DNA from 2 places in the Paenibacillus sp. FSL L8-0333 genome. Region 1 is predicted to be linked to the other one. Evidence: riboswitches for the same ligand, from Rfam matches in the RefSeq annotation. Region 1 holds a riboswitch; the other holds the start of a gene.

Region 1 (3,855 bases):
GAAACCCCTAACACCTAGCACTCATCGTTTACGGCGTGGACTACCAGGGTATCTAATCCTGTTTGCTCCCCACGCTTTCGCGCCTCAGCGTCAGTTACAGCCCAGAAAGTCGCCTTCGCCACTGGTGTTCCTCCACATATCTACGCATTTCACCGCTACACGTGGAATTCCACTTTCCTCTTCTGTACTCAAGCCACCCAGTTTCCAGTGCGACCTCAGGTTGAGCCCAAGGTTTAAACACCAGACTTAAATAGCCGCCTGCGCGCGCTTTACGCCCAATAATTCCGGACAACGCTTGCCCCCTACGTATTACCGCGGCTGCTGGCACGTAGTTAGCCGGGGCTTTCTTCTCAGGTACCGTCACTCCGATAGCAGTTACTCTACCGGACGTTCTTCCCTGGCAACAGAGCTTTACGATCCGAAAACCTTCATCACTCACGCGGCGTTGCTCCGTCAGGCTTTCGCCCATTGCGGAAGATTCCCTACTGCTGCCTCCCGTAGGAGTCTGGGCCGTGTCTCAGTCCCAGTGTGGCCGTTCACCCTCTCAGGTCGGCTACGCATCGTCGCCTTGGTGGGCCGTTACCCCACCAACTAGCTAATGCGCCGCAGGCCCATCCCTCAGTGACAGATTGCTCCGTCTTTCATTCTTCTCTCAGGAGAAAAAAGAAATTATCCGGTATTAGCTACCGTTTCCGGTAGTTATCCCAGTCTGAAGGGCAGGTTGCCTACGTGTTACTCACCCGTCCGCCGCTAAGTTACTTTGAAAGCAAGCTTTCAAAGTAACTCCGCTCGACTTGCATGTATTAGGCACGCCGCCAGCGTTCGTCCTGAGCCAGGATCAAACTCTCCAATTAGTATTGAAAAGAGCGATATGCTCATTTTGAAACATCTGACGAGAAAATTAATTCTCTAATTTTGGATTTCACTTGCGTGATTTCCTACTCACTCGTTGTTCAGTTTTCAAAGATCAAGTTCTCGTTGACGCCGCTTAATGTCTCAGCAGCAACTCTTATAATATATCATGTTGTTTTCAGAAATGCAAGCTTTATTTTTCGAAGCTTTTTATCAGCCTCGTTTGTATCGCCTGTACGCTGTCTAACAACGCTTACCTATAATACCCCAACTATTAATAGAAAAGCAACCCCTAATATAAAAATAAACAACTAGCTTAATAATTAAGCTAGTTGTTTATTTAATAGAGTTATGTTTATAGCGACGAATTTAATAGTATTTTGCCGCAGTATATTTGCTTGAGGCTTTAATTAAATCGGTTTTCTTATCACTCTTTGCAAGTCCTGCATCCACTGTAGTATCAATGGTAACCCACTTCCCATTAAGCAATACTTCGTTCCAGGCATGATATTGCGTAACGTAGCTTGTATTCCCCATTACCAACTTAGCAGGAACATCTACACTCCGCAGCATTGCGGCAAAAAGAGAAGCGTAATCATAGCAAATCCCTTTTTTAGTAGTCAATGTCTTATCGATGCTTGGAATATAATCAGTAGTTACACTATTAGCAAGAGAGTAGTCATATTGTACATTCGCAACTACATAGTTATAGATCGCTTTAACTTTCTCTTCGTCTGTTGTTTTACCTTGTACTAATTGTTTAGCTTTGACAATCGCTTTATCAGAAGAACTCCATTTCACATTCTGTACGGAGCCCAAATATACGGAATTCGAGTCACTCATGGTTACGTCTACTACTTCGGAATATAACGCTTTGTATTTATTACCGGTTGTGTTCTCCAGAACAGAAACCTTATAAGTCCCATTTCCTTGTTGCAAAGGGAAGTCCTCAGCTTGTCCAGAAGCATACAAGTTATAAGTATAGCTGCTGTTATCTTTGGTGATCATGAGTTTGATTCTTTTATCTTTCGGAATATCATAGTTAATACCAATAACACCTTGAGCCACTTTGGATGTAATCAACCAGCTGGCATCTGCACTTGCAGCTTGAGCTGTACTTACCGGAACTGAAGTCATTAGGACGAACAACGCCACCAGCATAAAATAAACCTTTTTCACGGATAAAACTCCTTTCGGTAGCTGGCTGCCATCCTTTCGGGAAGGCCCTTTAGCTTTGCGTCCCTACCTTTCGATAGGTTTGCCGTTATCGTATAAGCTCTATCTGTTCTAGCTTTACTAGATATAGTTGATAGAATCCATTTGAAACAAACAAAAAAAGCCTCTTCATTCGGTAGCTGGCTGCCATCCTTTCGGGAAAAGGCCCTTTAGCTTTGCGTCCCTACCTTTCGGAAGGTTTGCCGTTATCGTGTTTAGCTTTCATAGTATAATACTATCATATTTATAGTTGTGAACAAGACCTAATTTACTAGATTACCCATTATTTTATAAATATCTCCCGGTATTTGTGTTTTCTTGTCATTCACTATTCTCATTTTGTTAATTTAGCATGAACAATCAGCCGATGCGTTGGATTCACTAGCGGATCACATGTAATCAGAGTAAGAATCTTATCCTTGTCATTCCCGTCAAGAACGGAGACATCACTCGGATCTACAACAGAAATATCGTATACCTCATAGTTAAACACCTGATCACTAGTCTTTACCGTGATAACATCCCCCACAACAACCTCATTCAATCTGTTAAACAAACGACCCGTAGTTCTAGCCCGATGCGCCGCGATTGCAGCATTCCCGATCTCTCCAAGGGGTGCCGTTTCTTTCATATGGGCTGCAGCATGTTTCATATTAGCTTTTGTAGCCCCTTCTAATACAGGCAGCTTCAAATCAATCTTACCGATTTCAATTAGTGCGATTACTTTGCCACCGACCTCAATCTCCGGTTCAGGCTTTTCTGTCTCTTGGGGTTGGGACTGTGCCTGAGCATCCAGAACCGATTCCTCTGCTAACAGCTGAGTAACTTCAGCATACCTGCTCTTCAAATCTGGCTGGGGAGTACTATCGGCAGTGCTTAGTTCAGCCGTTTCTAATAACTTCTCCTGCTGCCTGTCGTTGTACCATTCGTTAGCTGTCGGATATAACATGATAAGTATCCCAGCCAGTATGAGTAGATAGGAGAATTTACGCAATGTTATTCACCTCCGTATATTGTTTCTATGGTTATATACAAATCAAGCAGAAACAGCTACTTGCCTTTAAGCATAGCAACTCCTTCTGCCTGAAATTAATGTTTAAAATACCCATTTACGACTTCCAAAGAAATTGATGATCACCGTGATAAAGGTAACCAGCACCTTGGAGATCAAGACTTGAATACCTAGTCTGTCTGTCAACAGATGCATTAGCAGCAGTGATATTCCGAGCACTACCAGATTCAGCACGATAAACTTGACCAGCTGCACGCGGTCGAAGCCTTCTTTATTCCCCCGGTTGCGATCACGAAAGGTTACTTTTTTATTCAAAATAAAGCTATTCGCCGTACCTGCACTATAGGAGATCACCTGCGCCAATGCGTATACCATCCCTAGTGAATTCAACAATGTGAAAATCACAAAATCAATAAGCGTATTGAGCAAACCTACGGCATTAAATTTAAGGAACTGTATGAATGCAGCACGCAAGTTCTTATCTGACATCATTGTGGTCCTTCCGGCGGTCCAGTTGTTCTTCGTTCTGGTAGCCTTTAGTCTCACTAACAATGTATAGCGGTCTATCTTTAGACTCGTCATAAATCCGTCCGATATACTCCCCAATCACACCTAACAGCATCAGAACGATACCGTTAAAGAGCAGATTGACGCCTACAATGGAAGCCCAGCCCGGAACCGTCCAGGAGGTGAAAAATATCTTTTGAAACAAGACGAAAAATAAATAGAGAAAGCTAGAGAATGAAAGGAAGAATCCAATATACGTAGCAATCTTA
Region 2 (3,855 bases), 180 kb from region 1:
CAACTCCGACTTCCTTTGCGATATCTATGAGGGGTTGGAAATATTTTTTTGCGTCAGCTATATGAGGAGGGCGCAGTAAAAATAATTTTTTCACTCCTGTTAACGCTGGACGAAAAGAATCAGCATTTTCAAAATCAAAATAAACATACTCACTGTCTTTTCGATGGGAGGCAATTTTAAAAGGTGTTTCACTTTTCCTTAGTTCGTTAACCACTTCACGTCCTACATTACCGGTTGCCCCTGTGATTAGAATCATAAGTCTCACTTCCCTAACTAATATTTAAATAGATTGTTTTAAGCACGTTCATAAACGTGGACATTTCTTGTTCAGAAATATTTTTAAGTGCGTTATCCATGATTTCGTCACTAAGAACTTCTATTTGACTCTTAATTATCATTCCCGAATCTGTAATGAATACAAGATTTGATCGTTTATCATTTGGATTATCTCTAATGTCCAGAAGTCCTTTTGCTTTAAGTCGCTCGAGTATACCCGTTATTGTAGGGCGATCCGAGTAAGTTCGCTCTGCAATCATAGCTGGAGTTGTTCCTTCTAAATGAATAGATATATCTTTTAATACTGCCCATTGAGGAGCTGTTACATTATAAAGTAAAAGTTTTTTTGTTAAGCTTTTTTTCATTTCAAGACTTACTCTTATTAATAACTGTCCTGGGTTGTCCATAAATTAATTCCCCTCTTTATATAGTTTGCACACTAACTACTTGATTAGTATACAAACTATATTCTCCTTTATCAATTTTAATTATTTTATTTGTTTAAATTGTGGGGAGTTACAGGTGAATGTCAATAATATTGATATTTAGAACTTTTGTTTGTATATAATAAAAATGAATGTTCTTATTTTTAGAGGCGATCAATCATGGAAATGAGTATCGACCAAACGGTTGGGATTATTTATCAAGTCAAGGAGAGCAAGATTACACAACGCGAGATCGAGATCCGTGGCATCCGTGACAAACGTCCAACATAAACAAAGGGGATAAATATCATGCGGTGTATAACAATACGGCAGCCTTGGGCGACCTTAATTGCTCTTGGTGAAAAAGAGTTTGAAACTCGTTCATGGAGAACAGCCTACCGCGGCGAGTTAGGCATCCATGCCGGAATGAGGATTGACAAAAAGATTTGTGAACAGGAACCGTACAAATCAGTATTGGCGAAACATGGCTATACAGCGAATAATTTGCCGACAGGAGCTATTATTGCTACAGGTCAGCTCGCGGGATGTTATGTGGTTACTCCAGAGGTGGATTTAAGGGAATGGATCAATGGGAACGAATATGATTTTGGCGACTATAGCGAAGGACGTTTTGCCTGGAAGCTTGAAGAGGTTCACTCACTGCGCCATCCAATTCCAGCCAAAGGTCGGCTAAGCTTGTGGGAGCATTCGGATCACTTCTGAACGGCGAATGATATTTTTAATGTAATTTTTATGTGCCTATCAGCTTTTTTTCAGGTTCGAGGTATATATTGAAGACACCAAACACCCCCCAGTGTTTTGTGGTATATCTCTCTCAGGTCTTGCCAACTCCCATGGTAAGGCCTATTTTTTTGTTCACTAATTGATTGGGGGGAGAGTAGAGCGGCTTCTATACAGCTTTATTTAATCTGATACTGTTCTTCGTAACTCTTAAAAGAGGAAATATCCAGCCCTAGGTATCTGCGCATATGGATGGCAGCCTGAGCCGCAACAATGTCATTCAACAGCAGCATTCGTTCGTGATAGCCACGACATATATACTTGGCTTCAATTCCCGTATTAAGTCTGTTTTGCTCATACACCTTGATTCCCCGTCTTCTCATTTCTGCACGAACATCCCTTAGATCTGTTGTAGCTACTGCAGCAGCTGTTCCAAGCACCTCCAGATAAGGGGCGGGTGTTCGTAAGTGTGTAGATAAAATGGCGGAGTCCCGTTCGAAAGCTGATAAAATCATCGGAAGCAATAAATAAGATTTCACCAGCATGTTGTCCCTGCTTTCTGCTCTATGCATGAATCTCATCACCTCTAATAGGAACGTATATTCGTATTCTACCCCGATATTCCAAAAATAATCAATGGTATTTCTAAACAGCTTATCAAATGTGATTAAATTCACAAGTAAATAACGAAGAATAAATTATATTAAAATTGTAATAATAAAAAATAATGTATCGGACGCACATAAAGGAGAATTATGATGGAAAAAGAGGGCAGCCTCCAGCGTGGATTGTTTTTTGGTTTAATTCTGAGTGTTCCCTTATGGATATCCATATTGGGCTATATACAGTTACTTTAAAATTTAATGAAAAACCTTATGCGAAGCGCCTTTAGGCGCTTTTTTTGTATGGTAATAATGAGGGGGATCATCGAAAGGAATTGATTGACAATTGTGGGTGTCGGGCGCTAAACTGTTATTAATTCAAAAAGTATTAAAAGTCATAGACGGTTATTGGAGAGAATGCTTCGGCTACCAGTTCTGGACTTGCAGTGTAATACATATATATAGTCATGATAATAGCAAACCGTCTGAAAGGGCGGGACGCAAAGTCCAGGAGTCTAAAGTGTCTTAAAGGCACAATGACCGTCCGACTGCCATGAGAAGGGAATTCCACTTCTTTTTGGCGGTCTTTTTTGTTGTTAGGTCCTTTAGAGTTTCTGGTAATTATTCTGATTAATATAAATCATAGTTTTAGGAGGTGTGCCATTTGAAAAGAAGAATAAGACCGTTACTCTCGCTTGTATTAGCTGGGATTTTGACGGTAGGTAGTGGGCTTTCCTCATTAGGAGCTGGAGTTGCTGGAGCTAGTAGTTCTTCTACATTGGGAATTGCAGGGGTCTACAACGTGTTTATTCTAGGGGATATAACAACGGTTTCGGATACGGAAGGAAGGTTTGCTGCTGGAGGTAACGTTAACTTAACCAACTATAGTGTTGGAGATAGGTTGACCGCTGCTGAGGTTTCCTTGACTGACACACTTGTTGTTGGAGGGAATCTTACTTTCAACGGAGGTACTGTTTATGGGAATATCGTGCACGGGGGAGATTTTTCAGGGAATGTAACGCTCCTCAAGGGAGGTACAAAAAGACAGGGGAGTACGATTGACTTTTCAGCCGTAGGTCAGTCTTTGAAGGACAAATCAGCAGAACTTGCAGCATTGCCGGCGAATGGAACAACAGTGTACCAATATGGCAGTCTTACCCTGACAGGTACAGATCCTGCGGTCAATGTTTTTAATGTTCCAGGAGATAACGTCTCTAATACCTATGGAATTACAATAAATGTTCCTTCAGGATCTACAGCAATTATTAATATTGATGGTTCTAACGTAAAAATGAAAAACTTCGGATTTCTACCTAATAACGTGTTGAATAGCAAGAAAATTTTGCTTAACTTTAGCCAAGCTGCGTATCTGGATATGGCAGGCATAGGTGTAATGGGAAGCATACTTGCCCCCTATGCTCATGTTGATTTTATTAATGGTCAGATTAACGGTACTTTAGTGGCGGCTTCACTCAAAGGGACTGGTGGTGGTGAATTTCACCACTATCCATACGATGGTGATGAACCTGGACCAACGCCGACACCAACGCCAACAGTGACACCAACGCCAACGCCAACAGTGACGCCAACGCCAACGCCGACAGTGACACCAACGCCAACGCCGACAGTGACACCAACACCGACGCCGACAGTGACACCAACGCCGACGCCAACACCAACACCAACACCAACGCCGACGCCAACAGTGACGCCGACGCCGACACCGACACCAACACCGACGCCAATACCAACGCCGACGCCAACAGTGACACCGACGCCGACAGTGACACCAACACCGACGCCAACACCAA

Evidence for each region. A riboswitch is a leader RNA that binds a small molecule or an ion and turns the genes downstream of it on or off. The one in region 1 is predicted to bind cyclic di-GMP.
Region 2: it holds a riboswitch for cyclic di-GMP, as region 1 does, so the genes downstream of both, NYE72_RS02435 (choice-of-anchor A family protein) here and NYE72_RS03210 (transglutaminase-like domain-containing protein) in region 1, are expected to answer to the same signal.

Annotation. Positions count from the first base shown of each region.
Region 1 covers NZ_CP150186.1:731,259-735,113, reverse strand. Annotated here, with positions in the region: rRNA gene NYE72_RS03215 (16S ribosomal RNA) at 1-854, opposite strand, end outside; gene NYE72_RS03210 (transglutaminase-like domain-containing protein) at 1,222-2,031, opposite strand; cyclic di-GMP riboswitch class I at 2,045-2,125, opposite strand; cyclic di-GMP riboswitch class I at 2,200-2,282, opposite strand; gene NYE72_RS03205 (class D sortase) at 2,402-3,061, opposite strand; gene NYE72_RS03200 (GtrA family protein) at 3,164-3,571, opposite strand; gene NYE72_RS03195 (glycosyltransferase family 2 protein) at 3,558-3,855, opposite strand, start outside.
Region 2 covers NZ_CP150186.1:549,884-553,738, forward strand. Annotated here, with positions in the region: gene NYE72_RS02415 (SDR family oxidoreductase) at 1-256, opposite strand, end outside; gene NYE72_RS02420 (MarR family transcriptional regulator) at 270-683, opposite strand; gene NYE72_RS02425 (ASCH domain-containing protein) at 1,011-1,424, shown strand; gene NYE72_RS02430 (hypothetical protein) at 1,622-2,014, opposite strand; cyclic di-GMP riboswitch class I at 2,510-2,600, shown strand; gene NYE72_RS02435 (choice-of-anchor A family protein) at 2,709-3,855, shown strand, end outside.